3 regions of the Micromonospora sp. LOL_015 genome follow, and region 1 is predicted to be linked to each of the others. Evidence: riboswitches for the same ligand, from Rfam matches in the RefSeq annotation. Region 1 holds a riboswitch; each other region holds the start of a gene.
What was found. Region 1 has a riboswitch for cyclic di-AMP ahead of ACFHWU_RS05070 (coiled-coil domain-containing protein). Riboswitches for the same ligand answer to the same signal wherever they lie in the genome.
Positions count from the first base shown of each region.

Region 2: linked by a shared signal. The riboswitch ahead of ACFHWU_RS03745 (NlpC/P60 family protein) and the one ahead of ACFHWU_RS05070 (coiled-coil domain-containing protein) in region 1 are both predicted to bind cyclic di-AMP.
Region 3: linked by a shared signal. The riboswitch ahead of ACFHWU_RS02345 (coiled-coil domain-containing protein) and the one ahead of ACFHWU_RS05070 (coiled-coil domain-containing protein) in region 1 are both predicted to bind cyclic di-AMP.

Region 1 covers NZ_JBHMIO010000003.1:204,537-214,521, reverse strand. The annotation lists gene ACFHWU_RS05090 (glycosyltransferase) at 1-320, shown strand, start outside; gene ACFHWU_RS05085 (ABC transporter ATP-binding protein) at 447-1,760, shown strand; gene ACFHWU_RS05080 (HAD family hydrolase) at 1,857-2,606, shown strand; gene ACFHWU_RS05075 (glycoside hydrolase family 65 protein) at 2,603-4,972, shown strand; gene ACFHWU_RS05070 (coiled-coil domain-containing protein) at 5,030-6,046, opposite strand; cyclic di-AMP (ydaO/yuaA leader) riboswitch at 6,049-6,184, opposite strand; gene ACFHWU_RS05065 (potassium channel family protein) at 6,437-7,114, shown strand; gene ACFHWU_RS05060 (cellulose binding domain-containing protein) at 7,619-7,828, shown strand; gene ACFHWU_RS05055 (winged helix-turn-helix domain-containing protein) at 7,877-8,545, shown strand; gene ACFHWU_RS05050 (sensor histidine kinase) at 8,574-9,872, shown strand; gene ACFHWU_RS05045 (hypothetical protein) at 9,918-9,985, opposite strand, start outside.
Region 2 covers NZ_JBHMIO010000002.1:283,067-293,051, forward strand. The annotation lists gene ACFHWU_RS03725 (heterodisulfide reductase-related iron-sulfur binding cluster) at 1-1,436, shown strand, start outside; gene ACFHWU_RS03730 (VanZ family protein) at 1,447-2,031, shown strand; gene ACFHWU_RS03735 (GOLPH3/VPS74 family protein) at 2,028-2,729, opposite strand; gene ACFHWU_RS03740 (NlpC/P60 family protein) at 2,921-3,964, shown strand; cyclic di-AMP (ydaO/yuaA leader) riboswitch at 4,222-4,365, shown strand; gene ACFHWU_RS03745 (NlpC/P60 family protein) at 4,371-5,402, shown strand; gene dcd (dCTP deaminase) at 5,562-6,140, opposite strand; gene ACFHWU_RS03755 (pyridoxamine 5'-phosphate oxidase family protein) at 6,268-6,783, shown strand; tRNA gene ACFHWU_RS03760 (tRNA-Gly) at 6,930-7,003, shown strand; gene ACFHWU_RS03765 (ribbon-helix-helix protein, CopG family) at 7,080-7,460, opposite strand; gene ACFHWU_RS03770 (hypothetical protein) at 7,448-7,732, opposite strand; gene ACFHWU_RS03775 (glycosyltransferase family 2 protein) at 8,046-8,825, opposite strand; gene ACFHWU_RS03780 (hypothetical protein) at 8,900-9,343, shown strand; gene ACFHWU_RS03785 (phosphoribosyltransferase family protein) at 9,362-9,952, opposite strand.
Region 3 covers NZ_JBHMIO010000001.1:531,911-541,895, forward strand. The annotation lists gene ACFHWU_RS02325 (hypothetical protein) at 37-366, shown strand; gene ACFHWU_RS02330 (carbonic anhydrase) at 467-1,126, opposite strand; gene ACFHWU_RS02335 (HelD family protein) at 1,635-3,779, shown strand; gene ACFHWU_RS02340 (cation diffusion facilitator family transporter) at 3,825-4,733, shown strand; cyclic di-AMP (ydaO/yuaA leader) riboswitch at 4,902-5,032, shown strand; gene ACFHWU_RS02345 (coiled-coil domain-containing protein) at 5,076-6,221, shown strand; gene ACFHWU_RS02350 (glycosyl hydrolase) at 6,632-9,589, shown strand; gene ACFHWU_RS02355 (serine/threonine-protein kinase) at 9,751-9,985, opposite strand, start outside.

The sequences.
Region 1 (9,985 bases):
TGCCGCCGGAGGCGTACGGCGCCCCGGTGGCCGGCGGCACGATGTTGATGGCGCGCGGGGACCTGGAGGCGGTCGGTGGTTGGCGGCCGGTGCCCCGGTCGGTGGACCGTGGCCTGATGGACCGGGTGCTGCGCGCCGGCGGGCTGATCTACCGCACCCATCCGCTCGGCTACCTGTACGAACGACGGGCGGCCGGGCACACCTGGGACGCCGGTCTCGACTACTTCCTGCGTCGAGGTGGCCAGCAGTGGGACGGGGTACCCCGGCACCCGGAGTTTGGTACATCGTTGGCCGGGCTACCCGAAGTAACCGTTCGGTAGCCAGCTCGACTCTCCCGGTAATCGGGCTGTCACAGTATGAACATGGCACGTTTACCCGATGTGCCAGGGCGATGGCGCTCGTCACAGTCATTCGGGGGCCGGCAACCGATGGCTGGGGAGGTGGCGGTGACCACCGTCGCGCTCAAGGATGTATCCAAGGTCTTTGTTGACGGAACCGTCGCCGTCGACAAGGTCAACCTCGACGTCAACGACGGTGAGTTCATGGTGCTCCTCGGCCCGTCCGGCTGCGGCAAGTCGACCGTGCTGCGGATGATCGCCGGGCTGGAGGATCCGAGCAGCGGTGCGGTGCTGCTCGACGGCGAGCTGGCCAACGACATTCCGCCCCGGGACCGCCGGGTCGCGATGGTCTTCCAGGACTTCGCCCTCTACCCGCACATGTCGGTGGGGGACAACATCGCCTTCCCACTGCGCCTGTCCGGAGTGGAGACGGCGTCCCGGCAGGAGCGGGTGGCGGACGTCGCCAGCGCGTTGGGCATCGGCGACGTGCTCGCCCGCAAGCCCAGTCAGCTATCCGGTGGCCAGCGGCAACGGGTGGCGATGGGGCGGGCCATCGTCCGCCGTCCCGGCTTGTTCCTGATGGACGAGCCACTGTCTAACCTGGACAGCGGGCTGCGGGCCGAGCTGCGGGCGGAAATCTCCGGGCTGGTCCGCGAGCTCGGCGTCAGCACCGTCTACGTCACCCACGACCAGGCCGAGGCGCTCACCATGGCCGACCGGGTGGCAATCATGCGCAAGGGCGTGCTGCAGGACGTCGGCACCCCGACCGAGGTGTACGGCCGGCCGGCCACCCTCTACGTCGCCGCGTTCCTCGGCAGCCCCCGGATGAACCTGCTGGAGGCCTCGGTCTACGTCCATCTCGACCGCTACGTCGCGCTCAACCTGGGCGAACAGACCCTCTACCTGCCCTGGACCGATCTGCGCGCCCGGGCCGTGTCGCACTACCACGGGGAACGCATCGTGGTCGGCCTGCGGGCCGAGGCCCTGACCCCGGTGGCCCCCGGCAGCTCGGACGACGTGCTGCAGGGCCGGATCCGGTTCCTCGAACACCACGGCCACGAGTCGTTGGCCTACCTCGACATCGGGGCCACCGCGATCGTGGTCGACGACCTCGCCGGCACGGCGGTGGAGCCGGCCGGCACCGGCAGCCGGCTGCGCCGGTTCGGCGGCGTGATGCAGCGCCTCACCGGTCGGTCCGTCGGGCGGGCGGGCGTCGCCGACCAATCGGCCGAGTCCGGCCCGGACCGGGAGAGCGTGCTCAGCGACCCGGGGCGGCACCACCGCCGGCCGGCCGAGCTGGCCGTGCGACTGGCTCCGTACCCGGCGGTCACCACCGGCCATCCACTGGCCGTCTCGGTCCGGATGGACGCCCTGCACTTCTTCGACGAACGGGGTGACCGGATCGACGTCGGCTGGCGATGAGTGGGCAGATGGCGATGAGTGACTAACCGGTCACCATGGGCTGGCGCGCTGGTGGAAACCGAGCCGGCCGACCGGAGATCAGGTTAGATTGGCTGCGTGCTCGGTCTACCCGCTCATGTGACCGCCTGCCTGTTCGACCTCGATGGGGTGTTGACTCAGACCGCGAAAGTGCACAACGCGGCGTGGGAAGAAACTTTCAACAACTTCCTCCGCGCCCGAGCCGACGAGACCGGCCATCCGTTCCAGCCATTCGATCCGGGCGCCGACTACAGCCGGTACGTCGACGGTCGGCCACGGTCCGACGGGGTGCGTTCCTTCCTCGCCTCGCGCGGCGTTGAGCTTCCCGAGGGGTCGGCGGACGACCCCCCGGAGGCCGACACCGTGTACGGCATCGGCACCCGGAAAAACGAGGTGCTGCTGCGACGCATCGCCGAGGACGGGGTGCAGGTCTACGACGGTTCGCTGGCCTACCTTCATGCTGCCCGCTGGGTCGGGCTGCACCGGGCCGTCGTCTCGGCCAGCGCCAACTGCCGGGACATGCTGATCGCGGCGGGGATTGAGGAGTTGGTCGAGGTGCGGGTAGACGGGGTGATCGCGCGCGAAAAGGGCCTGCGGGGCAAGCCGGAACCGGACACGTTCCTGGCCGCTGCCGCGCAGCTCGGCGTCGAGCCGGGCAACGCTGCGGTGTTCGAGGACGCGCTGGCCGGCGTGACGGCGGCGCGTGCGGGGGAGTTCGGCTGTGTCATCGGTGTCGACCGGGTCGGCATCGGTGACGAACTGCTCGCCAACGGTGCCGACATCGTAGTGAGCGATCTGGGGGAGTTGCTAATCGGAGCCGAACGGTGATCCGCGAGCGGGCCTACCCCGTGGAGCCGTGGCACGTGCGGGAAACCCGGCTCGACTTCGACATCCTGGCCCAGTCGGAGTCGGTCTTCGCCCTCGCGAACGGGCACGTCGGATTCCGCGGCAACCTGGACGAGGGCGAACCGCACGGCCTGCCCGGCACCTACCTGAACTCGTTCTACGAGTTGCGGCCGCTGCCGTACGCCGAAGCCGGCTACGGCTTCCCCGAGTCCGGCCAGACGCTGGTCAACGTCACCAACGGCAAACCGATCCGGCTGCTGATCGACGACGAGCCGTTCGACGTGCGCTACGGCGACCTGCTCTCCCACGAGCGGGTGCTCGACCTGCGGGCCGGTCTGCTGGACCGCCGGCTGGAGTGGCGCTCGCCGGCCGGGCGTACCGCCCGGGTCCGCAGCACCCGGCTGGTGTCGTTCACCCAACGGGCGGTCGCGGCGATCTGCTTCGAGGTGGAGGCGGTCGACGAACCGTTGCGCATCATCGTGCAGTCCGAGCTGGTCGCCAATGAGGAGCTGCCGGCACAGAGCAAGGACCCGCGCGTCGCGGCGGTGCTGGAGACGCCGCTGCAGGCCGAGGAGCGGCTGGTGCAGCCCGACGGCGGGCTGCTCATTCACCGGACCAAGGCCAGCGGGCTGCGGATGGCGGCGGCGATGGGGCACGATATCGACGGCCCCGGCGAGGTGTCGGTCAGCACCGAGGGTTTCGACGACTGGGTCCGGACCACCGTCTCCTGCCTGCTGGAGCCGGGGCAGCGGCTGCGGATGGTGAAGCTGCTGACGTACGGTTGGTCCAGTCAGCGCTCGTTGCCGGCGCTGCGCGACCAGGTCGGCGCGGCGTTGGCCGGCGCCCGGATCTCCGGCTGGGAAGGGCTCTGCGCCGAGCAGCGCAAGTACCTCGACGACTTCTGGGGCCACTCGGACGTGCGGGTGGACGGCGACCCGGAGATCCAGCAGGCGGTCCGGTTCGGGCTGTTCCACGTGCTGCAGGCCGGTGCCCGAGCCGAGCAGCGGCCGATCGCGGCGAAGGGCCTGACCGGACCGGGATACGACGGGCACGCCTTCTGGGACACCGAGATGTTCGTGCTGCCGGTACTGACCTATACCCAGCCAGGGGCGGTCGCCTCGGTGCTGCGCTGGCGGCACTCGACCCTGGACCAGGCGCGGGAGCGGGCCCGGATGCTCGGGCTCAACGGGGCGGCGTTCCCGTGGCGGACCATCCGTGGCCAGGAGTGCTCGGCGTACTGGCCGGCCGGCACGGCCGCGTTCCACGTGGCGGCGGACATCGCCGACGCGGTCCGACGGTACGTGCACGCTACCGGGGACGTCGAGTTCGAGCGGGAGATCGGCCTCGAACTGCTGGTGGAGACCGCCCGGTTGTGGCGTTCGCTGGGCCACCACGACCGGCACGGCCGGTTCCACATCGACGGGGTGACCGGGCCGGACGAGTACACCGCCGTGGTCGACGACAACATCTACACCAACCTGATGGCGCAGCGGAACCTGCTGACCGCCGCCGACTGCGCGCTGCGCTACGCCGACCGGGCCTGGGTGCTCGGCGTCGACGACGAGGAGACCGCGGCCTGGCGGGACGCGGCGCTGTCGATGCACGTCCCGTACGACGACGAGCTGGGCGTGCACCCGCAGTCGGCCGGGTTCACCCGGCACCAGGAGTGGGACTTCGCCGGCGCCCCGCAGGACCACTATCCGCTGCTGCTGCACTACCCGTACTTCGATCTGTACCGCAAGCAGGTAGTCAAGCAGGCCGACCTGGCGCTGGCGATGCACTGGCGGGGCGACGCGTTCACCGAGCAGGAGAAGGCCCGCAACTTCGCCTACTACGAGCGGCGTACGGTGCGGGACTCGTCGTTGTCGGCGTGCACTCAGTCGGTGATAGCCGCGGAGACCGGCCATCTGGAGCTCGCCCACGACTACATGGGTGAGGCCGCGTTGATGGACCTGCACGACATCAACCGCAACACCCGCGACGGCATCCACGTGGCCGCCCTGGCCGGGGCGTGGCTCGCGCTGGTCGCCGGCTTCGGGGGGATGCGTGACCACGGCGGGGAGCTGACCTTCGCTCCCCGGCTGCCGCAGCGGATCAACCGGCTGGAGTTCGCCATGATGTGGCGGGGCCTGCGGCTGCGGGTGGCGGTCCAGCATGACGAGGTGACCTACTCGCTGCGTGACGTCGACCCGAACGCCACCGTTGACCTTACCCACCACGGCGAGCCGATCACGGTGGCTGCGGACAAGCCGGTCACCCGGGCGATCCCGCCGGCCAATCCGGTCGGTCCGCCGCCGCAGCAGCCGACCGGCCGGTCACCGGTACGCCGGTCGGCGCGTACCGACTGACCACCTCCTCGTGCGGTGCCGGGCCGACCCGGCACCGCAGGAGGAGAGGAGGTCAGGTCACAGCAGGGACAGATGTACGTGGTTGGTGTGGTCGCTGTTCGGATCGCCGTTGGCGCCGCTGTACGAACTCCAACCGGTGGTCGGTGACCAGAACTGGCGGTACCAGATGACGTAGAGGATGCCGAGCTTGTCGGCGTTGCGGACCAGGAAGGCGGTCAGGTTGTTGCCGTACAGCCGGTCGTCGCCGAAGGCGTCGCCGCCGAACCCCTGCTGCTGGGCGGAGAAGTCGCAGGCCCGCCCCTTGGGGTGCTCGAACGGCCCACCGGGGCGGAAGCAGGAGACGAAGCGGGTGAAGCCGGCCTTTTTCGCTTCGTTCAGCGCGTGCATGGTGCGCGGAGTGATACAGCCGCTCGTGGTGGGGTCGTCCAGACTGCACGACTGGGACGGCCAGGAACCGTCCGAGTTACGCGGCGCCTGGGCGGCGACCGGCGAGGTGGCCGAGACGAACCCGTTGGTGGCGACCGCGCCGACCAGTTGCAGGGCCTTTTCGGCCTCTTCCTTCTGCCGGGCCATTGCCTCGAGTTGCTGTTCCTCGCGGGCCACTTCGGCGTCGATCGCGGCGACTGCCCGAGCTGCCTGTTCGCGTGCCTCGTTGAGCTCCCGAATCCGCTTGTTGTCGTGCATGGCGATCATGTCCAGGCCTTCGGCGCGTTCCAGCAACTCGTCCGGGTCCGCGCTGTTGAGCAGGACCATCACCGGGGTGATCCGGCCGAGACGGTACGAGTTGGAGGCGACCTGGCCGATCTGTGGGGTCAGCGCGGAAATCCGTTCCTCGACCTTTTCCAACTCGAGGTTGAGCTTTAACTGGCGTTTGCGGGACTCGTCGACCGCCGCCTTGGCTTCGACGAAGCCCCGGCCGGTCGATTCGAGCACTTCGCTGAGCAGTGGCGGGGCGCCTTCGTCATCCGGATCCTGAGCGGCGGCTGGCGACACTACGACGAACCCAGCGAGCAGGGCGGCGACGGCGGCGAGGGCCGCGGTCGTCGGAATCCGCCGGCGGAGGGGTGCGGTCATCCTGTTCCTTTCCTTGGCCGCCGACCGAGTTAGCTGACGGGTTCGGGACGGAACGATCCCTACCGCTGGCGCGGATTCACCCCGGTGGAAACGTGGTTCCCCGGCTCACCCCGGAGGGCGATTGGGCGGCGGTCACCGCCGGCACCGGTGGGCGCCGCCTGGCGAAGACCGCCGGCAAGCTTACCGGATTGGTCACCGGCATCAACACCTCGACAATCCTGACTGAGCTGGAAAAATCCGTTACCAGCCAACGACTTTCGGTGATGTCCACTTTCTGCGTTCGACGGCGTACGACAAGTCGTCAGGGGTCGGTATCGCTGCGCCGAGGTTAGCGGCTGACTACAGTGCGTATGAGGAAGCGGGAAAGTCGTAGCGTCGGACGGATCTTCGGTGAGAGATGACGATTCCCCGGTCGGGCCGCCGGACGCCGACAGCGTGGTGGTGATCGGCCTCGGCCGGTTCGGTGGTCAGGTCGCCCAGTCTCTGCTCCGCCTCGGCCACGATGTGCTGGGCATCGACGAGCATCCCAAACGGGTGCATCGCTGGTCCGAGCGGCTGCCGAGGGTGATCGAGGCGGATTCAACCGATGACCAGGCGTTGCGCCAGTGTGGCGTCGCCGACTGCCCCCGCGCGGTGGTCGGCATCGGCTCGGACGTCGAGGCCAGCATCCTTACCGTGGTGGCGCTGACCGAGCTGGGTGTCCCGGAGGTCTGGGCGAAGGCGGTCACCGCCAAGCACGGCCGGATCCTCGCCTCGGTCGGCGCGCACCATGTGATCCTTCCGGAGGCGGCGATGGGTGACCGGGTAGCCCGCCTGCTGGCCAGTCGGATGCTCGACTTCATCGAGTTCGACGACGGGTTCGCCATCGCCAAGGTCTGCGCCCCGCCGGACGCCGCCGGCCGGACGTTGGCCGAGTGCCGGCTACGTCAGCGGTACGGCATCACGGTGGTCGGGATCAAGGAGCGGGACCGGCAGCTGAGGTACGCGGGACCTGAGACGTTGATCCCGCCGGATGCGCTGCTGATCGTCGCCGGGGCAACCACGGCGGTTCAGCAGTTCGGCCGGTGAACATGGGCGTGAACGCCTCATCACACCTTCATTTCGTGAGCTGATCAGCCGCCGGACTTTCGCAAACTCGTGACTCAGGCTACAGTCCCTGCATGGGAGCGCTTCCATCGATGGATGTGCCCCCGTTGAAGTAGTCGACGCGTGGCGCGGCGATGGCGACATCACCGTGTCAACCGCACAGCTCCCGAGGCTGGCGGCGGGCCAAGCCCGGACTCCGCCGCCAGCCCGCGCACCACCTGTCGAGAGGAGGTGGAACCAGAGCCACTCGCGTGGCCCGGCTCCCGCGCGTCACGCACGACCCGGACGCCAGACCGCTCGTGCGTGTTCAGCAACTGATGGTGGGGACGGGGGTTGCCCTCCCCGTCCCCACGCTAGTCCTCGATTGTTACGGCGGGGAATCGCCAACAAGTCAGGACCGCGACGCCGATCTGTCCGACAGCGCTGCCCGGCCTGTCGATGCATCGGCAGGCTTCGTTGTGTATTGGGGCCTGGGCAGTGGCTGGGTTGCCGCGCCCGATCTGCGGCGACGGTCGGGCCGGGCCCTTACCGGTCGACCTGGTCCCGCCGGACATCACCGTCACCAACACGCCGTGGAACAGCCGGATCCCGGCCGGCGGCAGCGTACAGCTCGGTTTCGTGGTCAGGCACTCGGTGAGCAACCCGCCGCCGACGGACTTCCTGCTCAACGGCGACCGGTGCGCGTCCTCGGGCTGACCCTCGTCGAAGACGCGCTGGTGACGGCGGCTTGCTAGCCTCGCCCGCATGCGGGTGCTGGTGGTCGAGGACGACCCCGAGGTACGCAGTGCCGTCGTCACCGCGCTGCGCTCCGGCGGATTCGCCGTCGACCAGGCGGCCGACTGGAGCCAGGCCGACCTGAGCATGAGCATCAACGACTACGACTGCCTGGTGCTCGACCGGATCCTTCCGGAAGGCGACTCACTGCACCAGCTCGGCCACCGACGGCGGGCCGGGCTCACCACACCGGCCCTGGTGCTCACCGCGCTGGACAGCGCCGGGGACCGGATCGCCGGGTTTCAGGCCGGCGTCGACGACTACGTGGTGAAGCCCTTCGTCACCGCCGAACTGGTGCTGCGGGTCCGGGCGCTCTGCCGACGCCGTGGCGCCACCACCCCACCGCTGCTGCGGGTGGCGGATCTGGAGGTCGACGCCGCCCGCCGGGAGGTGCGCCGCGCCGGCGTCCTGCTGACGCTCACCCGCAAGGAGTTCGCCGTACTTGAAATGCTGCTGGTCCGGCGCCCGGCGGTGGCCAGCCGCAGCGACCTGTTCGAACACTGTTGGGACGAGCTCGCCGACCCCAGCTCGAACGTGGTGGACGCGGTGGTCGCCCAGCTGCGCCGCAAGCTCGGCGAGCCGCAGTTGATTCACACCGTACGCGGGGTCGGCTACCGGGTTGGCGGGGCGCCGTCGTGACCGCCGGCCGAATTGGCGGGGTGCCGTCGTGAACCGCCGCGTTCGGCGGGGTGGCAAGCCGCTGCAGACCGCCGACCGGCTGCGTAACCTGCGGATCCGGATCACGCTGCTGGTGATGGCGATCAACGTGGTCGGCCTGGCCGGGATGGGTGCCGTCGCGTTGCTGGTCGACGGGCGGCAGCGCGACGAGGTGGTCGCCGCCGAGCTGCGGCGTACCGCCAGCACCGCCGCCGCCCTGCTCTACTACGAGTCCGGGGCGCTGCAGCTCGACAAACTGTTCGACAACGCGGTCGCCAACGGCACCACCGCCGTCTACGTCTACGAGGCCGGCCGGGCCGACCTCAGCCTGGTCTTCGCGTATCCGGCCCGGCTGCCGGTCGTACCGCCGGACAACCTGCTGGCGCCGGCCCGGACGGTCTGGACCTCCGGCACCGAGCTCGCCGGCGGGGTCGGCGACACCGCCGAAACCTCCACCCCACTGCTCGCCGTACCGTTCGAGCACGCCGTCACCGGGGCGGTTGCCGGCGCCGTCGTCGTGCTCGGTGACACCGGGCCGGCCGAGACCGCCAACCGGCGGCTGGCCCTGGCCCTGGTCGCTGGCGGCGTCAGCTTCACCGCGCTGGCCTGCGCCGGCGGTTACCTGCTCGCCCGCCGCGGCACCGAGCCCATCGCCGACGCGCTCAACCAGCAGGAACGGTTCGTCGCCGACGCCGCGCACGAGCTACGCACCCCGTTGACCGTGATCCGTGCCGTCTCCGAGACCGCGCTGGCCGAGCCGCAGCGCCGCCCGGCGGCGCTGCGCCAGGTGGTGCGCTCCGCCGACCGGCTCGCCGACTCGGTCTCGGTCCTGCTCACCCGGGCCCAGCTCGTCGCCGGCCTGCGCGACCTGCGCCGCGAGCTGTTTCGCCTGGACCAACTGGCCGAGGAGGTGCTGACCGACACCGTCGTCGCGCCGCACCGCGCGGTGCCGGTCACCGAGGCGGTGGTGGCGTACGGCGACCCGGCGCTGGTCCGGATCGCGCTGCGCAACCTGATTCAGAACGCGGTCCAGCACGGTCGGGCCGCCGACCAGCCGGCCGAGATCCGGCTCGAGGTCACCCCTGGACCGCCGACGGTACGGGTACGCGACCGTGGCACCGGGCTCAGCGAAGCCGTCGCCGCCGCGCCCGAGCAGCGGTTCCGCAGCGGCACCGAGGACGGCACCGGGCTCGGGCTGGCCATCGCCAGCTGGGTGGCGCAACTGCACGGCGGACAGCTGCGGCTGGTCAACGCCGAAGGCGGCGGTGCCGAGGCCCGGCTGCGGCTGCCCGGCGGTCAGGGCGGGTAGGGCGGTATGCCCGAGCGGACAGGCCAGCGTGCCGGGAGCACCCGATCAGGGCACGTAGACCGCGTTGCCGCCGTCAGGGCGGATCGCGAACCAGCTGCCCGACTGGCCGTGAC
Region 2 (9,985 bases), on a different contig from region 1:
ACGGCAAGCCGCTCGACTTCGAAGAGGCCGACCCGGAATCCGATCAGTTCGGGGTCGCCCAGGTCGAACAGTTCAGCTGGAAGGGCCTGCTCGACTTCACCACCTGTACGGAGTGTGGCCGCTGCCAGTCGCAGTGCCCGGCCTGGAACACCGGTAAGCCGCTGTCACCGAAACTGCTCGTGCTGTCGCTGCGCGACCACGCCTACGCCAAGGCGCCCTACCTGCTCGCCGGCGGCGGCAAGGACCTCACCGGCGAGGAGAAGGGTACGGCCGAACAACTCGCCAAGGTCGATGCCCTGGCGCTGGCCGAGGCCGACCGCCCGCTGATCGGCGGCGCCGACGACGGCGGCGTCATCGACCCGGACGTGCTCTGGTCGTGCACCACCTGCGGGGCCTGCGTGGAGCAGTGCCCGGTGGACATCGAACACGTCGACCACATCGTCGACATGCGCCGCTACCAGGTGCTGATCGAGTCGAGCTTCCCCAGCGAGGCCGGCGTGATGCTGCGTAACCTGGAGAACAAGGGCAACCCGTGGGGTGCTCCGCCGAACACCCGGGAGGACTGGACCAAGGGGCTCGACTTCGCGGTCCCCCGAGTCGGCGAGGTGGACGACTTCGAGTACCTGTTCTGGGTCGGCTGCGCCGGCGCGTTCGAGGACCGGGCCAAGAAGACAACCCGCGCGGTGGCGACCCTGCTGCACGAAGCCGGCGTCGACTTCGCCATCCTCGGCGAGGGCGAGACCTGCACCGGCGACCCGGCCCGCCGGATCGGCAACGAGTTCGTCTTTCAGATGCTGGCCCAGCAGAACGTCGAGACCCTCAACGAGGCGTTCGGCGACCGGGAGCCGGCGAGACGCAAGATCGTCGCGACCTGCCCGCACTGCTTCAACACCCTCGGCAACGAGTACGGCCAGCTCGGCGGCCACTTCGACGTCGTACACCACACCCAGCTGCTGGCCCACCTGGTCGCCGCCGGCAAGCTCACCCCGGTCACCCCGGTCGACGGTGGGTTGACCTACCACGACCCGTGCTACCTGGGCCGGCACAACCGGGTGTTCAGCCCGCCCCGGGAGGTGCTCGGTGCCGCGTTGACCGCAGGTGCCGAGGCGGGCGGCGACGCGGCTCAGCTGCGGGAGATGCCGCGCAACTCGGAACGCTCGTTCTGCTGCGGTGCCGGCGGGGCGAGGATGTGGATGGAAGAGCGGATCGGCAAGCGGGTCAACGTCGACCGGGTCGAGGAGGCGCTCTCCACCGGGGCCCAGACCATCGCGGTCGGTTGCCCGTTCTGCTACACCATGCTCGGCGACGGGGTCACCGGCAAGCAGTCCAGTGGCGCGGCGGACGAGAACGTCGAGGTCGTCGATGTGGCGACGGTGCTGCTCAGGTCGGTCAAGCCGGCGGTAGCATCGTCGGCGTCATCGTCGGCCGAGGAGTAGGGAGAAGCGGGTGCTGGGTTGGGCCCGCGAGTTCCTCGCCCAGCCCTGGCCGTTCCTCACCCTCGCGGTGCTGGCCGGCGTGAGCCTGCTGGTGCACCGGCCGCTCGCCGTACGGCTCGGTTGGGCGCGCTGGCCGACGCTCGGGATGCTTGTCAGCGCTGCCGCGATCGCCGCGCTCACCCTGCCACCGGCGCCGACCGGGTCCGGCGTACCGCTCGCCCCCGGGGTCTCCGTTTCCGGCCCGGACGGCCAGGTCTTCGCCGCGTGCCTCCGGTCGCTCACCGATCCGGCGGTGCTGTGGTCCGGGCTGGTCACCGTCGACTCGCTCGGTGAACGGGTCGGCAACGTGGCGATGTTCGTACCGCTGGCGTTCTGTACGGTGCTGGCGGTCCACCGGCCAGTGCTGGCCACCGGGCTGCTCGTGCTGGCCCCGGTCGTCGTCGAAGTAGGCCAGGCGGTGCTCGGCGTCGGCCGCGAGTGTGTCGGCTACGACTGGGTCAACAACGCGACCGGGGCGCTGATCGGGGCGGTCGGCGGCAGTGTGGTCCGGTTGCTGTGGCGGCGGTTCGCGCCGTCGCCTACCGGGGTCAGCTAGCTGCCAGTCGCGACGTCGGTGGCGGTGAAGACGCTGCGGGCGACCGTCGCCCGGTACCCGTCGACGACGTCGGTGGTCGCAGCGATCGGCCAGGCCGCCGGCCCGAGCACCGCAGGCGGCCGGCGCCGCGCGTCCGAAAGCCGTGCAGCACCGACGTCCGGCACGTCGAGTGCGTTCAGCAGGCAGGCCAACGCGGCGGTACGCGGTCCGACCGGTCCGGCGCCGCGCTCGGCGGCGGCCAACCGTCGCCGGGTCTCCGTCTCAGCGGGCGGTTCGACGCCGTCCGGCGGAGCGAACCTGGTCCGGGGCAGGACCCAGAGCACCCGGTCCCGTTCCCGGCGGAGCACCCCCGAGGCGACCAGCCCGTCGAGTACCTCCTCGACCACACCGTGGGACAGCTCGACCACCCAGTCGCGGGTTGCGCGGCCAGGCTCGGCCTGGATCCTGATCCGTACCTGGTCGAGGAACTCCCGGCCGTGGCCTCGACCCGGGGCTTCGCCGGGCGCGTACCTGCCGGCGGGATCGTCGCCGGCCAGCACCCGGCCGTCTGCGTCAATCGAGATCTGCCCGCCGACGGCGAGGTCGCACAACACCGCCCCGGCGACGGCATAGTCGAGCTCCGGGGATGCGACGGACGCGGCCCCGGAACCGTCATAGCTGAGCAGGACGAGCTCCTCCGCGAGGCTGAGCGACTCCATGTCATCACGCTAACCGCCCAGACCGGTGACTGCAGGAGAAGCGGTAGCTGCGGGGGAAGCGGAGGCGGCAGGCGGTCTTGAACGAACACCGCGCTTTCCAATAAGGTGATGCACCGACCGCTGCGGATGTCGGCCTCCGTACCCCCGCCCGTGAGGCCCCAGCGATCGAACCATTGAAGGAGTCGCTGCCAATGGCACGTGCGCTCGCGAATTCGCACATCCATCGTCACAGTGGGTCCCGGTATCGACGCGGAGAGCATTGGCGTGTACGGGTTCCTCAACGTATCGCAATTGCGCTGTTACTTGCTGCAACTGCGCTGCTCTTCCCGGCTGGGCCGGCCCACGCCGAGCCGACGCTGGCTGAGATCGAAGCCGAGTTGGACGCCCAGTGGCTGAAACTGGAACCGGTCATCGAGCAGTACAACAAGGTGCACAGCGAGCTCAAGGCCAACGAGAAGAAAGCGGCCGCGCTCGACGAGAAGATCCGCCCCCTGTCCCTGCAGGCCAACTTGGCGGCGGACGAGATCGGCGAGGTTGCCAACCGCTACTACCGGACCGGGCCGTCGAGCGAACTGAACGCCCTGCTCCGGACCGGATCACCGACCAGTCTGGCGGATCAGCTCGTGGTGCTGGACCGAATCTCCAAGCGTCGGCAGGAAAAGATCACCGCTGTTTTGGAGACCCGGGACCGCTATCTCGCCGAACGGCAGACGCTGGACGAGTTGATCACGAAGCAGCAGGCACAGGACAAGACGCTCGCCGAGCAGCGCAAAACCATCAACGCCGAGATCAAACGCCTGGAACGGGCGCGCAACGCCGCGTACCAGTCCACCGGCTACACCGGCGGATCCGGTGCCTCCGGCCCGTGCCCGGCGGTGTCGGTCGGCGGAGCCGCCGGAACCGCGGTCCGCACCGCCTGCGCACAGCTCGGTAAGCCGTACGTCTGGGGTGCCACCGGGCCGAACGCCTTCGACTGTTCCGGCCTGACCCAGTACGCCTGGGCAAGTGCCGGTGTCAGCCTCACGCATTACACCGGAACTCAGTGGAATCAGGGCAGTTCGGTCAGCCGTGCCAACGCCAAACCCGGGGATCTCGTATTCTTCTTCAGTGATCTGCATCACGTGGGGATCTACATCGGTAATGGCCTGATGGTGCACGCTCCCCGCGCGGGTCAACCCGTGCAGATGGAGAACATCGACAACATGCCGCTCGCCGGATTCAAGCGGGTCGGCTGATCGTGGCAGGTCAGCCAGCCTGCTGAGGCAATCTGAGTGGCGCGCGTTGGCTGGCCGAACGTACGGGCGGACCGGTATGAACGGGCCGGTCCGCCCGGGAAAATTCGAACGCTTGAGCGATGGCAGCCTATGTACGATACGCAATCGTCTGTGTACTCAATGAGATAGTCCATGTTCTCGCTTGCGTAGCGAGAACGCCGCTCTCTACTCTTGGGGATCGTCGAGTCGGGAGGACGTCAACCAACCGGGTTGACCTCGGCCTGACACCGCCTAATCGCCGTCTGACGGCGAGCCGGGGACCCACGGCACTTCCGGGGTGAATCCGCAGGCCACCTGCGGTAGGGCGTCTCCTTTCCGCCCGAACCCGGCAGCTAACCCGGTAGGCGGTCTGGGGAGAAGGAGTCCGGTGGCTACGAGCGCCCCTCGGCGATACCTCCGGTGGTCCAGCCGCGACCATCGGCGAAAATCGCCGCACGACCCTAGCCGAGTACTCACCGCGTTGGTCGCCGCCACCACCGGCGTCGGTCTGCTGCTGGTAGCAGCGCCGGCGCAGGCGCAGCCCACCGTCGCCGAGATCGAGTCGCAGATCGACGAGGTCTGGGCCGAGCTCGAACCAACGATCGAACGGCACAATGCCGTACGGCAGGACCTTGCCGCCAAAAAGAAGCAGGCGGACGAACTACAGAAGAAGATCAAGCCACTGCAGATCCAGATCGACCTGGCGATGGACCGGGTCAGCGAGTTCGCCGCCCGGTCGTACAAGGGTGGTAGTCCGTCGGTCTTCAACGCGATCCTGACCAACGGCAAGCCGACCCACCTCGCCGACCAGCTCGAGCTGCTGGACCAGTTCGCCCGGCGGCAGGCCCGCGACGTGCAGGCCGTCGTCGACCTCAGGAACGAGTACGCCGCGAAGAAGGCCCCGCTCGACGATTTGATCGTCGAGCTGACCAGCACCGAGGCTCAGCTGGCGGCGAAGGCCAAGGAGATCGACGCCGAGGTTGACCGGTTGCAGGACCTGCGCCTGGAGGCGTACGGCTCGACCAACACCCTCGGCTCGCTGCGTCCCGCGCCCTGCCCGGCGACTTACCCCGGCGGTGCGGCCGGCAAGGCGGTCACCTTTGCCTGTGCGCAGATCGGCAAGCCGTACGTCTGGGGTTCAGCGGGACCGGGCAGCTACGACTGTTCGGGTCTCACCCTGGCCGCTTGGGCGCAGGCCGGCGTCACGCTGCCGCACAACGCCGCCCGGCAGCGCCAAATGACCGCCAACGTCAGCCGGGACGAGTTGCGCCCCGGCGACCTCATCTTCTACTACAGCGGGCTCTCCCACGTCGGCATGTACGTGGGTAACGGCTGGATCGTGCACGCCTCCCAGGCGGGCGAACCGGTGCAGATGCGCAAGATCGGTTCGAGTGTGCACAGTTACGGCAGGCCCGGCTAGACCTCACTCCTCCCCATGGCCTGGCGCATGCCGCTGATCCCCCCGTCAAGCGGCAGCACCGGCCACCGGAAAGGCGCCCTCCCATGTCTCCCCCCGGCTTGGGAGGGCGCCTTTCGCCTCCCCACCGCCGGCGCGCCGGCGCTGCGACAGCCCAGCCGTTCAGCTGGTCGGCCAGGTGCGCCACCGCTGCCAGGACCGGCTCGGAGTGGGTCCACGCTGTCCCTGGTACCGGGATCCGTAGACCGCCGACCCGTACGGATGCTCGGACGTCGACGAGAGCCGGAAGATGCACAGCTGGCCGATTCTCATCCCGGGCCAGAGCTTGATCGGCAGGTTGGCCACGTTGGACAACTCCAACGTCACGTGGCCGGAGAAGCCGGGGTCGATGAAGCCGGCGGTGGAGTGGGTCAGCAGGCCCAGCCGACCCAGGCTCGACTTGCCCTCCAGCCGGGCGGCCAGGCCGTCGCCGAGCGAGACGACCTCGAGCGTGGAGGCGAGGACGAACTCACCGGGGTGCAGTACGAACGGGTCGCCGCTGGGCACCTCGACCTGGGACGTCAGATCGTCCTGCCGAGTCGCCGGGTCGATGTGGGTGTACAGGTGGTTGTTGAAGACCCGGAAATACCGGTCGAGCCGGACATCGATGCTCGACGGCTGGACGAGCGAAGGTTCGAACGGCTCGAGGGAGAGTCCGCCGGTCTTGGTCTCCGCGACGATGTCCCGGTCGGAGAGAAGCATCGTCACACGATAGCGACCGTCCGGCCGGTGCGACCGCGCGGCCGGCTGTCCGGCCGGTACGTACCCGGATTGGCCTGGACGGGCGATCCCCCTATCTCTTCGTACACATGTTCGATAGAATCATCGCATGGCAACCTGGTCCGAGTTCGCAGCCGACGAGCCCCGCCTGGCCACGGCGATCCGACTCCTCATGCAGCAGTACGGTCCCGGCCTCGGCTACCTCGCCACCGTCCGAGCCGACGGTGGTCCCCGGGTGCACCCGGTCTCCCCGGTGATCACCGACAACGGGCTGTTCTGCTTCATCATCGACTCGCCGAAGCGGCGTGACCTGGAGCGGGATGGCCGGTACGCGCTGCACTCGTTCCCGCCGGAGGAGAGTGACGACGAGGCGTACCTGGCAGGTCGGGCGCATCCGGTCACCGATCCGGCCAAGGTGGGTCGGCTCGCCAGCGATCTCGGGGCCGTGCCGCACGTCGACTGGCGACTGTTCGAGTTCTCCGTCGACGTGGCGATGGTGGCGCAACGCGGTGGCAGCACCGGCCACTACGCGGCGGCGGCGCCACGGCAACCAGCCGTCCAGGTCTGGCTCGACCCGACCAGCGGCAGCGTCTCCCACCCGGTGCCGACCCCGGTCGCCTGCTGACCCGCCGCGTGGCACCGGCCGACGCGTCGACGCCCTACCCGTTGACGCCCGGTCGACGGGTGTCGAGCCGTACCCCATGCTGTGCTCGGTTGGCGGCCGGGCCTGTTGCGCAGTGACCGGGCTGACCGGGTAGAGTGGGTCCGCTCGCGGGTGTAGTTCAATGGCAGAACATCAGCTTCCCAAGCTGACAGTGCGGGTTCGATTCCCGTCACCCGCTCCAACACACGAAGCCCTGGTCGGGGCCATCATCCCAACCAGGGCTTGCGCTGTACGTACGCGGGATCGTCGCGAGGTTCCTACTTCCGTGGGTACGCGGCCTGCAGTACTTCGCGGATCAACTCGCTGGGGCTGCGGTTGGTCAGCTCTGCCACCTTTTTGATCATTTCGTAGGTTTGGTCATCAACTCGGATGCTGATCTTGTGCGAGGCGCCGCCGCTGCTGGAAAGCGGCGGTCTGCCGACCCGGCGGGGGGCGAGACTGTCGGGGTCGTATCCAGCCTCTGCCTCTGCGACCAGCTCGCTCTCCAGCTGCGACGTGAGCGCTGTACCGTTCTTGGCCTGTCGGCTGGCTGCCCGAGTCGCCCGGGCTCCGGTGGTGGTTGCTCGGCGCGGTGCCTTTGCCTTGTTAGAGGTCGTGGAGGTCGTTCGGTCCTTCGTCGTTCGCGTTACACCCGCCATGGCTTCGCCTCCTTGTAGAGCCGGTTGTACTTAGGTCGCATGTCCATGGAGTGGATCACGCGTAGCGTCCCGTCCAACAACTCGATGGCGACGACTTCGAGAGCGACGCCGTCCCTGTCGTCGCCGAGGAACAGCAGCCGTTCTGGCCGGTCCGGGGGTTCTGGTGGAAGGGCGTACGGCTGACCGCAGTGTTCGATGACGTACCGTGATCGTTGTTGCGCTATGTTGTGCTTGCCGGCGGACTGCGCCCACGAGTACCTGTACCTGGCCACGCATCGCATTTTGTCCGACGAAACCTGTCCTGGCTAGGATGACACGTGTACTCGGCCGCAGGCAAGGGCTCGGCCAGGCAACTCGATCTGTGGTTGCGGTGAGAGTTCCCTGCGCGCTGTCCGGTCGTGCCATTGGCGTGTCAGTAGGCCAGGATGATCAAGGCCAGCCCAGGTTACGGGAGGCCGCCTCAGAACCACGCCGCCTCGGCGGACGTGATGCCGCAGGTGCATCCTGATGCACCTGCGGCATCAAGCTGAACAGGTGACCACCGGCCCGAGGGGGCACACTGCGTGCAACGACCGCCGCGCGTCATCACCGACCTTGCGGTGTGGACGACGTCGGGCCGATACCCAGCAGCGCCAGCGCGGCGACCCGGCTTTCGATCACCTGGATCCGGTCGGCCCGTTCCGTCGGGGACCAGTGAGCCTGCTGGTTGGTCACCTGCCCGGGCCACTTCCGGTAGAGCAACCCCGGCTCGTCGATGAAGTGACCGTCGCTGACCGTGCTCGCGGCGAGGAGTAGCCCGGTGTCCTCCGAGGCGGGCAGCGCCAGCCAGCCGCCCAGGGCCAGCAGCAGGTCCGTACGGATGCACAGCGTCGCCGGGTGCACCGGCAGCCGGTAGGCGTCCTCCTGCCAGCACCGGTGGACCGTACCGGCGGGCAACCGGCCGCCCGGTGGATCGGTGGCCATCCGTATCGTGCTGTGGTCGCTCAGCAGATCGAGCGCCGCCGCCGTCGTCCAGCCGACCGTCGGGTCGGCGGTGAGGATCGCGATGTCATGGGCCAGCGCGTCGGAGGTCAGCCGGTCGTCGGCGTCGAGCACCTTGACCAGCGGCCCGTCGACGCGGGACAGCGCCATGGTGCGGGTGACGCCGGGGCCACCAGGGCGGTTGTGGCCGACGCTGATCCGTCGGTCCTGAGGCAGCGCGGCGGCGACCGCACCGGTCTGCCCGTCCTCCTGCACCAGCCAGCGCCACTGCCAGCCAGGCGGCATCCGCTGCGCCCGAAGCGAGGCGTACGCGTCGGCGAGGTACGGGATGCTCGCGGGATGGACAGGAGTGACCACCGAGATGGTCTGCGGGGGCGGGCGCATCGCTCCAACTCTACTATGGGTCGTTGATCGTTGACCCAGTGTTGTGGCGCCCCGGTCTCTGGTACGAATGTTCCATGTCGGAACCGAAGGATCTGCCGGCTGTGGATGCCGAACACGCCCGACCTCGAGGGGTGGACGACGCCACGGTCGCGGCGCTCGGCGAGTTGAGTAAGGCACTGGAGACGGTGCACCGGGCCCGTGGCCACCTCTACTCGATGCACCAACTGATCGGCGGCGCGGACGCGACCCTGGACCGGGTCGTCCAGCTGCTGCGCGGGGCCGGTCACCGGCACATGGCTGACCGGGTCGAGACGGAGCTGATCGGTCGCAACGTCCTGCCGGGCCGCTGGACGTTTCAGATCGTCGAGGAGTTCGACGACGGTTACTACGCTACCTTCCAGGCGGTCGAGCGGGCGGCCCGGGAGGCGCTGGTGGGCGGCCGCCGGCACATCCACGAGGCAGAGATGAAGCAGGCCCGGCGTACCGTCGGCCGACCGGGACACGAGGCGACGCCGTAGCCGATCCGACCCGGCGGTTCACAGGTCCTTGCTGTGGATCAGGCTGCGGATCCGGAGTTCGTCGACGACGGCGGGCGGGCAGTCGGCGACGATCACCGCGCTGCCGACGACGACCGCCCCGCGAGCCGCGGCGAGCTGCGCCATGGCCCGCAGCTGCGCGCCGCTGGTGACCCAGTCGTCGACCAGCAGGACCCGGTCGCCTGGGCCGAGGTGCCGGTCACGGACACCGAGCCGCAGCGTGCGGCCCCGGTAGTCGGGCGCCGTCGTGGTCCAGGTGGTCGCGTCTGCGATTGTCCGCTGCGGATCCTCCTTGTACGCGGGTACGACGCCGACGCCGAGCGCTGTCGCCACCAGCGGGCCGACAAGCAGCCCGGTGACCTGCGGGGTCATCACCGTGCTCGGCCGGTCCGCGTCGGCCAGGCCGGCGCTGGCCAGCTCGGCTAGGGCCGGGCCGATCCCGGCGAGGATCCGGGGGTGTCGCCACCACCCGGACAGGTCGCTCACCAGATGGCTGCTGGCCGGGCCGGGGTCGTGCCAGACGAAGGTGTCGATCAGCAGCTGCCGAAGGTCGATCGGGTCCGGCGCGTCGCCGGCTGCGGCGTCGGTCACCGGCCGAGTATGCCGGGGCTCCTCGGCCGGTGA
Region 3 (9,985 bases), on a different contig from region 1:
CTGTCCGTACCGTCAGTCCTGCAAGGGAGTCCCCCCGTGGCGAGCAACACCTCCAAGACCGCGCGCGCGTCAGTCCGCGCCGGCCAGGCCGGTCAGGGTGGTGCCCTGAGCGTCCTCGGCGAGTTCAAGTACCTGATCCCGCTCAACGGCGGCAAGCACGCCTATGTCCGCAACCTCACCAACGGGAAGACCGCTCACCTGCGTACCGACTCGGACGCGTTCGTGGAGGAGATCCGGTCGCTGGCCGGTGCCGGCCACGCCGCGAAGATCCGGTTGGAGATCAACGCGCTGGCGGCCGCCCACCCGGGTCACGGCTGGGAGCTGACCGAGAAGCGGCTCGTCGAGGCCGGGGTCTTCGAGGCCTGAGCATGATCTGACGGGTCGGCGACGACCCGGACCTTGGACGGCCCCGCCGGGCGACACGCCCGGCGGGGCCGTTTCCGTCGCTGGTGGTGGCGGTGGCTGCTCAGTTGAGCAGTTCCACCTGACCGTTTCCGAGGTCGTAGACCCCGCCGGTGACGTCGATCCGCCCGTCCGCGAGCGCCGCGGCGAGCAACTCCACCTGCCGCAGCCGATGCACGGTCCGCCGCACATTGGCCCGTACTGCGAGGGGCTGCACGTCGGGGTGCCCGACACCGACCTCGGTCACCGCCGGAGCGATCTGCTCCACCAGGTACCCGATGCTGCCGGCCGGGCGGCTGCCGGTGCGTTGCGCGCTGATGGTCGACGCCACCGCTCCGCACCGCTCGTGTCCGAGCACGATGACCAACGGCACACCCAACGCGCCGACGGCGAACTCGATCGACCCGACGATCGCCTGGTCCAGCACCTGAGCGCCGGACCGTCCGACGCAGATCGAGCCGAAGTTCTGATCGAAGATCGCCTCCAGCGGCACCCGCGAGTCGATGCAGCCGAGCACGAACGCGATCGGATGCTGCTCGCCGAGCGCCGCGCTGGCCGCAGCCGCCGACACGTCGTGACCGTGCCGTGGTCGTCCGGTGACGAAGCGCTGGTTGCCGGCCAGCAGCTCAGCCAGCGCCTCGGCCGGGCCGGGGTGATCGGGTGGTGGCGGGCCGGACGGACGCGGTGCCCGGGAGTCCGGCATCGGGAACGACGGTGACGACATGGTTGCAGCGTGGCGTGCTACTGGCCGGTCGGGAAGGCAGTTGCGAGTCTTCTCACCGTGCTGGTTCCAGATCCGACCTACCGGGGTGCGTCCAAGTCGGGACCGCCAGCGACATCGGCGGCGGTGACGACGGTGGGCAGGCCTCAGAAGTTCAGCGTCCGGCTACCGGACGGAGCGGTGCTGCGCGGGCGGTCGAGCGGCCCGGGCGCTGCGGAACTGGCGCCCGGTCGCCCGGCTGGTCCGGCTCTACGAGGTGCCCGGAGCCGGCGTGCTGGCCAGGTGCGGCACCTGGCGACCCCATCCGGGCTCGGCAGGGCGGAGCGCGGTCGCCGGGTGCCCCGGGAGCCGGCACCGGGCTGGCGCGCGGACGGTAACGTCGTTAGGCTGCCGGGTCCGATCACGTGACGGGGTCACCACGCTCCGCCGTCGCTGCCCGGCGCCGTGACCGTCCGCCGACGGACCGGCCGCCCTGCCCCGGCCGGCCCGCCCTCGCCCAGGAGCCGCAGCGTTGACCGACGCCACCACGTTGGACCAAGAAATCGCCGCCGAGCAGTGGCACGTCGACCGGGTCTACGCCCGGTTGGCGCAGCTACGCCAGGACGCGGTACGCGCCGAGCGGGACGGCTACCGCCTCGCCCGGGTGGGCAACGTCGGCGCCCTGGTGGAGCGCGACGCGATGGTCTTCCACGCGGCCCGGCGGCGGCATCTGCTCGACGCCGAGCACGAAGGGCTGGTGTTCGGCCGGCTCGATCTACGCGACGGCGCGGTGTTGCACGTGGGTCGGCTCGGCGTGCGCGGCGAGCGGGCCGAGCCGCTGCTGATCGACTGGCGTGCCCCGGCCGCCGCCGCGTTCTACCAGGCGACGCCGGCCCGACCGCGGGGCGTGGTGCGGCGGCGCACCATCCAGTCCCGGGGCGAGCGGGTCACCGGCGTCTCCGACGATCTGCTCGATCCGGCGGCCGCGCCGGCCGGGATGCGGGTGGTCGGCGACGGCGCGCTGCTGGCCACCCTGGCCCAGGCCAAGGGACGTGGGATGCGCGACATCGTGGCCACCATCCAGCAGGAGCAGGACCAGGCGATCCGGTCGCCCGCCACCGGGGTGACGATCGTCTCGGGCGGCCCTGGCACCGGCAAGACCGCGGTCGCGCTGCACCGGGCGGCGTACCTGCTCTATTCGGACCGGAGCCGGTTCGCTGGCGGCGGCATCCTGGTCGTCGGCCCGACCGGTGTCTTCGTCGAGTACATCGCCGCGGTGCTGCCGGCCCTGGGCGAGGAGAGCGCCACCCTGAGGTCGTTGGGGTCGCTGCCACCGGGAGTGTCGGCGACCCGGACGGATCCAGCGGCGGTCGCCGTGCTGAAGGGGTCACTACGGATGCGGCGGGTACTGGAACGGGCGGTACGTGACGCGGTACCGGACGGGCCGACCGAGCTACGCCTGCTCTACCGGGGGCAGTTGCTGCGGCTGCGCGGCCCGGAGCTGGACGGCATCCGAGCCCGCGCGCTGCCCCGGGGCGCACGGCGCAACGAGGTCCGGCGGGCCGGTATCGACGGGTTGTTCGAGGCGTTGTGGGCGCAGGCCCGGCAGTTGGTGGCCCCGGCCCGGCTGCCCGGCCAGGCCGAGTTCGAGGACGAGTTGTCGGACCGGGACGATTTTCGGGACTTCCTGCGGGCCTGGTGGCCCCGGCTGCTGCCGCGACACGTGCTGGGCTGGCTGGCTCGGCCGGACCGGCTGCGTCGGTACGCGCGGGGAGTGCTCGACCCGGCCGAGATCACGGTGCTGGCCGATTCGTTCGGTGACCTGGCGGACAACGGGCTGACGATCGCGGACGTGGCGCTGCTGGACGAGTTGGACGAACTGCTCGGCCGGCCACCCCAGCCCCGCCGCCGGCACCGGGATCCGTTCCAGATGGCCGGCGGGGTGCGTGAGGTGACGACCTTCGCCGACCGGGACCGGGCGGCCCGTGCCGCCGCCCGGGAGCGGCCGGCCGACTACCGGGAGTACGCCCACGTGGTGGTCGACGAGGCACAGGACGTGTCGCCGATGCAGTGGCGGATGATCGGGCGCCGGGGCCGGCTCGCCTCCTGGACAGTGGTCGGAGATCCGGCGCAGACTGCGTGGACCGGAGATCCGGCCGAGCTCGCCCAGGCCCGGGACCGGGCGTTGGGGCGGCGGCCGCAGCGGGAGTTCCAGCTGACCACGAACTACCGCAACCCGGCGGAGATCTTCGAACTGGCCGCCGAGGTGATCCACGAGGTCGCTCCGGACGCCCCGTTGCCGACGGCGGTCCGATCGACCGGGGTGGCGCCGCGCCGGGACCGGGTAGCTGCGGCGGTGCTGCCGGCTGCCGTCCGTACCGCGACCGCCGAGATGCTGGCCGCCGTGGAGGGGACGGTCGGCGTCATCGCCGCGGTGGCCCGGCGGGACGAGGTCGCCGGCTGGCTCGGCGAGCTGACGACCTCCCGGCTACAGGTGGTGTCGAGCCTGCAGGCGAAGGGCATGGAGTACGACGCGGTGGTGCTGGTGGCCGGCGAGGAGATCCGTGCCGAGTCCGAGGCCGGGGTGCGCACGCTCTACGTCGCGCTCTCCCGGGCGACGCAGCGGCTGGTCACCATCGACCTCGACCCGGAGTCGACTGCACATATTGCTATGTGAGCATTAGTCTACTGACGAGACGCCGGGCAACGGAGGGTGGCAGGCGTGGGAGTCGGACACGATCACAGCGCCGGGAGCACCGGCCAGCGACACTACGGGCGTCTCTGGGCCGCCTTCGCCCTGCTGGCGGGCTTCATGGTCGTCGAGGCGGTCACCGCGCTGGCCACCGGCTCCCTGGCGCTGCTGTCCGACGCCGGGCACATGTTCACCGACGTGCTCGGCATCGGCATGGCGCTCGCGGCGATAGCCGCGACTCGGCGACCGACCGGGGAGCCGCAGCGAACCTTCGGCCTCTACCGCCTCGAGGTGCTGGCCGCGCTGGCGAACGCCGTACTGCTCGCCGGGGTCGCGCTCTACGTCCTGGTGGAGGCGGCCCGCCGGTTCGCCGATCCAGAGCCGGTGACGGTCGGCCCGATGCTGATGGTGGCGGTCGCCGGACTGCTCGCCAACATCGTCGCCTTCGCCCTGCTGCGCCAGGGGGCCGGGGAGAGCCTCAACGTACGGGGCGCCTACCTGGAGGTACTCGGCGACCTGCTCGGCTCGGTGGGGGTGCTGGTGGCCGCCACGGTGATCGCCACCACCGGCTGGTGGTACGCCGACCCGCTGGTCGCCGTCGGTGTCGGGGTGTTCATCCTGCCGCGCACCTGGCGGCTGGCCCGGGCCGCGCTGCGCATCCTGGTGCAGGCGGCGCCGGAGCATGTGGAGGTCGCCCGGGTCCACCGCCGGCTGGCCATCGTGCCGGGCGTCTGCGACGTGCACGACCTCCACGTCTGGACGCTCACCCCGGGCATGGAGGTGGCCTCGGCACACCTGGCCGTGACCCCGTCGGCCGATATCGGCACGGTGCTGCGGGACGCCCGGACGGCCCTGCACGACGAGTTCGGTATCGAGCACGCGACGCTGCAGATCGAGCCGCTGGCCCCCGCCGACTCCTGCGGACCGGCCGACTGGTGATTAGCAGATGCTTAAGTTTCGTGACCTTACCGCGACGGTCACAGCCACGATATACGTATATTCCTGATTTTTCCAGACATAACATGGCTATCGATACCGGGACGACGACCCGGGGAGCCGGTAGTCTCGGCCCCGGTCTCCGCTCGGGCGGCGCCCCTCCGGCGCCCGCGGAGGCCGTCGCCTAATCGCCGTACGGCGAGCCGGGGAACCACGTACCTGGGGTGCATCCGCGTCACGCGGTAGGGATCTTCCGTCCCGAACCCGTCAGCTAACCCGGTCGGCGGCTGACGGAAGGAATGCACAGTGTCGCGCACAGTCCACAGAAAAACCCGATTCACGTTATTGGCGGCGTTGACCGCCGCCCTGATGGCCGTCACCGGCACCCCGACCGGCTCGCCGGCCGGAGCCGCCCTGCCCGCCAACCGGCCCGACCGGGTCGACAGCGAGGGAGGCACCGACAGCCTGCGCAAGGAGCTCGATGCGGCCTCGAAGGGCTGGATCGACGCCAAGGCGGCGCTCAACCATTCGAAGGACCGGCAGAAGAAGCTGTCCGAGCAGCTCGACACGGTCGGTGCTGAACTGGAGCAACGGAACAGGAACGTCGGGCACATCGTCGACCGCGCGTACCGCAACGGCCGGCTCGGCCCGGTCTCCGCGCTACTCAACAGCACCTCGCCGGAAGGGTTCATCGACCGGGCGGCGGCGCTGAGCGCGGTGACCGCCAACGAGGAGAAGCAGCTCCGCGAGCTGTACCGTACCCGTGACCAGGTGACCAGGTCCAAGGCCGCGATCGAGCATGAGATCCGGGAGCAGCAGAAGCAGGTCACCATCATGGACCAGCGCCGGAACCAGGCGGAGCGGGCACTGGCCGTCGCGGTCGCCGCCGAGAAGCAGGCGGAGGAACAGGCGAGGCAGCAGGCGGCGGAGGAGGCCGAACGGGCGGCCGCCGCCAGCGGTTCCTCCGGCTCCGGGTCGTCGGGATCCGGGTCGTCGGGATCCGGTTCCTCCGGCTCCGGGTCGTCGGGATCCGGGTCGTCGGGATCCGGGTCGTCCAACGCGTCGGCGACCCCGGCTCCGCGCAACGCGAACGGTTCCTGGCCGGCCGAGTCGTGCAACGTCGACGACCCCACCACCTCCGGCTGCATCACGCCCCGTACGCTGCACGCCCTGAACCAGGCGAAGGCTGCCGGCTTCACCCGCTACGTGTCCTGCTTCCGCAACGGCAGCTCCGGCGAGCACCCCAAGGGCCGGGCGTGTGACTTCGCCGCCCAGCCCAACGGCTTCGGTGGAGTGGCGACCGGCGGTGACAAGAGCTACGGCGACAACCTCGCGAACTACTACATCAACAACGCCGACCGGCTCGGTGTGCTCTACGTGATCTGGTACAAGCGGATCTGGCTGCCCAGCAGCGGCTGGAAGACGTACAGCGGTGCGGGTGGCGACCCGTCCAGCGACCACACCAACCACGTGCACCTGTCGGTGTACTGACGTCGCGCGCATGGGGGCGGACGGCCACGTCGGCGGCCGACCGCCCCCATTTTCTATCCGCGACGGAATCAGCATACGGAGTTATTTGCGCAGCATCGGCAGACCGATCGGCATAACGACCGACGGCCACCGGCAACTATGCGAGAGCGCTCTACCACCACGCAGTCACACCCGGCTCACGCTGGGCACATTGCAGCTCGCGCGACTGAGAGAGCGCTCTCACAGTTAGATATATAGCAGCAGCGGTACGGCTGTCAACAGACCGCGACGACCCCGTGCCGGATGCACGAAACTTCATGTCGGGATATTGACAGAAGCCCGCATGTCTGGTGACCTCCTGGCAATAACTCATTAATGGTCGTGAAATTTTTCGCGATCGTGGACCGCGCCCTACCCAACCCGGAGGCACCATGAACCTGTCGATCCGTGGCGCGCGAACAGGTCGTACGCCGCGCCGGATCCTGGCAGCCACCACCGTGACGGCGCTGGCCGCCACCGGACTGATCTTCGGCGTACTGCGCACCGCCGACGCCGCCATCGTCGGCGCCGGCAGCTACACCACCACCCGTCCGGCGGGCGCGGCCGCCCCGACCGCCTGCGGCAGCATCTCCGCCAACCCCCGGCAGTACGTCACGGGCAGCGCCCCGGCTGGCGCGGTGCCGACCAACGACTGGTGGTCGTCGCTGTTGTTCAAGCGGTACAACTGTGCCTACTCCGACCCGCTGCACGCCCACCCGATGTCGTTCCAGCCGACCGCTGGCGGGCTCGGCGTCTCCTACACCACCGAGGCGGCGATCTCCGGCACGTCGACCGGCGTCGGCGAATACCACTACCCGTACACCCGGGAGTTCACCCTCGGCGTCGCCGGACTCAACGCCCCGGACGTCAAGGTCGACGGCTGGACCGACTGGACGGTCAGCCCGTACTGGTCCGACGGCACCCGTACCCTGCGCGCGACCGTCGGCCACGGCCTGCCGTTCGTATACGCCCAGGTCACCGGCGGCAACGCCGAGCTATCGTTCCCCGGCACCCCGACGGTCTGGCACCACAGCGGCACCCGGGTCGGCTTCTCCATGCGCGGCCACGACTACGTCGCCTACGCCCCCAGCGGAGCGACCTGGTCCGTCAACGGGACCACCATCAGCTCCACCCTCGCCGGCCGCAGCTACTTCTCCGTCGCGCTGCTGCCGACCGGCGCCGGCACCAGCGCCGCCCGGCGCACCGCGCTGATGGACAGCTACGGTCGGTACGCCCACGCCCACGTCACCGGCACCCGGGTCAGCTGGAGTTACGACCAGGCCGGCAGCACTGTCGACGCCACCTACAGCTTCACCACCACGGCCCGGGAGGGCTCCGCCACCGGCACGGTCGTCTCCCTCTACCCCCACCAGTGGAAGCACCTCGACGGCGGCAGCCCGATCGCCGAGACCTACGTGTCGGCCCGCGGCCCGATGCGCAACCTGGTCGGTGCGACGTCGTTCCGGACCGCGATGCGCTTCCACGGCGTACTGCCGGAGGTGCCGGCGGTGGCCACCAGCGTCGGGGCCGACCTCGCCACGCTCACCGCACACCTGGACCAGGCCGCGTCCGGCGACCCGCTCGCCGGCTTCGACAACGACACCTACTGGACCGGCAAGGCGCTCGGCCGGGCCGCCCGGCTGGCGGAGATCGCCGATCAGCTCGGCCGCACCGCCCAACGCGACCATCTGCTCACCGCCATCCGAAACCGGCTGACCGACTGGTTCACCGTCAGTCCAGGCAAGACGCAACGGGTGTTCTTTTACGACCAGGCGTGGGGCACCCTGGTCGGCTACCCCGCCTCGTACGGCTCCGACACCGACCTCAACGACCACCACTTCCACTACGGCTACTACATCGCCGCCGCCGCGACGCTGGCCAAGTTCGACCCCACCTGGGCGTCGACCAGCCAGTACGGCGGCATGGTCGACCTGCTGATCCGCGACGCCAACAGCTGGGACCGCAACGACCCGATGTTCCCGTTCCTGCGCGACTTCGACATCTACGCCGGCCACGACTGGGCCGCCGGGCACGGAGCGTTTTTCGCCGGCAACAACCAGGAGTCGTCCTCGGAGGGGATGAACTTCGCCAACGCCCTGATCCAGTGGGGACTGGCGACCGGCAACACCGCGATCCGCGACGCCGGGCTGTACATCTACACCACCCAGTCGGCGGCCATCCAGGAATACTGGTTCGACTCCTCGGACACCAACTTCCCGGCCTCCTTCGGCCACCGGTCGGTCGGGATGGTCTGGGGCGACGGCGGAGCGTACGCCACCTGGTTCAGCGCCGAGCCGGAGATGATCCAGGGCATCAACATGTTGCCGGTCACCGGCGGCTCGCTCTATCTCGGCTACCGGCCGGACTACATCGCCACCAACAGAAACGCGCTGGTCACCAACAACGGCGGCCCGCCGACGGTCTGGCAGGACATCCTCTGGTCGTTCCAGGCGCTGGGCGACGCCAACGGCGCCCTGACCGACCTGCGGGCGAACCCCAACTACCCGGTCGAAGAGGGCGAGAGCCGGGCGCACACCTTCCACTGGGTACGCAACCTGGCAGCGTTGGGCCGGGTCGACACCGGCGTCACCGCGAACACTGCCCTGTACGCGGTGTTCAACCGCAACGGTGCCCGCACCTATGTGGCGAGCAACATCAGCGCATCGCCGGTCACGGTCACCTTCTCCGACGGCACCCGGATGACCGTACCGGCCGGCCGGACCGCCACCACCGGGGCGCATACCTGGAGCGGCGGCAACGCTACCGGTGCCCCGACCACCCCGAACCCGTCACCGAGCCTGTCCCCCACGCCGCCGACCTCGCCCACGCCGGATCCGACCACCCCGCCGGTCACCTCGGACCTGTTCCATCTGCGGTCCGCCGGGGTGCTGAGCAACACCGCCGGAACGAACGCGACGACGGTCACGGTGCCGTCGGCCGGCGGGGCGAACCACGACGGTACGCCGCACAGTCCGGTCACCTTCCGGGCCTGCGGGTTGACCGGTGCGTACCGGTCGGTGGCCAGCACGTTCGACCTCCAGGTGGACGCAGGCACCTCGGTCGGTGCGGGCATCCAGGCCCGGGTGTCGTACGACTTCACCGGCTCCGGCAGCTACGGCCGTACGGAGACCTACCATTACTTCGCCACCGACCCGGTGCCCGGCACGGAGTCCTACCGGCAGGGCGCCGGACTGAAATCCGCCTCGGGTGAGTTCCGGGCGATGAGCAACGGGTGCGTCCGGCTGGAGTTGTGGAATGCGATCGGCAACGCACCGACCACGGTTCGGGTTGACGTGGCGAACGCCGACGCCGGTCCGTCGACCCTGCGGGTGCCGTTCCGGATCGGCTGATCCGACCAGCACCTCCGACCGGTGCCGAAGGAGGAACCCTTTCCCGACGCGGGGCGCCGGGAAAGGGTCCTCGCCGTTGACGATGCCGGACGTGCCGCGACGGCGGAGCCACTTCCCGGACATCTGCTACATATTGCACAATCCCCCAGCATGACCGATAATTACCAGATCCAGGGCAGAACGTCGTGACTCGCCCTGGCGACGCCGCTGCCGCTATCTGGGCCGACGCCGCTGTCGCTGTCGCCGAGCAGGTCCCAGAGCGCGAACGCCGCCTCGACGCTGGTCGGTCGGTTCTCCGGACGCTTGCTCATGCAGGCCCGGCAGAGATCGGCCACGGGACGCGGCAACCCGGCGACCGCCAGCACCGGAGTGGGAGCCAGGGCCCCTGTCCGCACA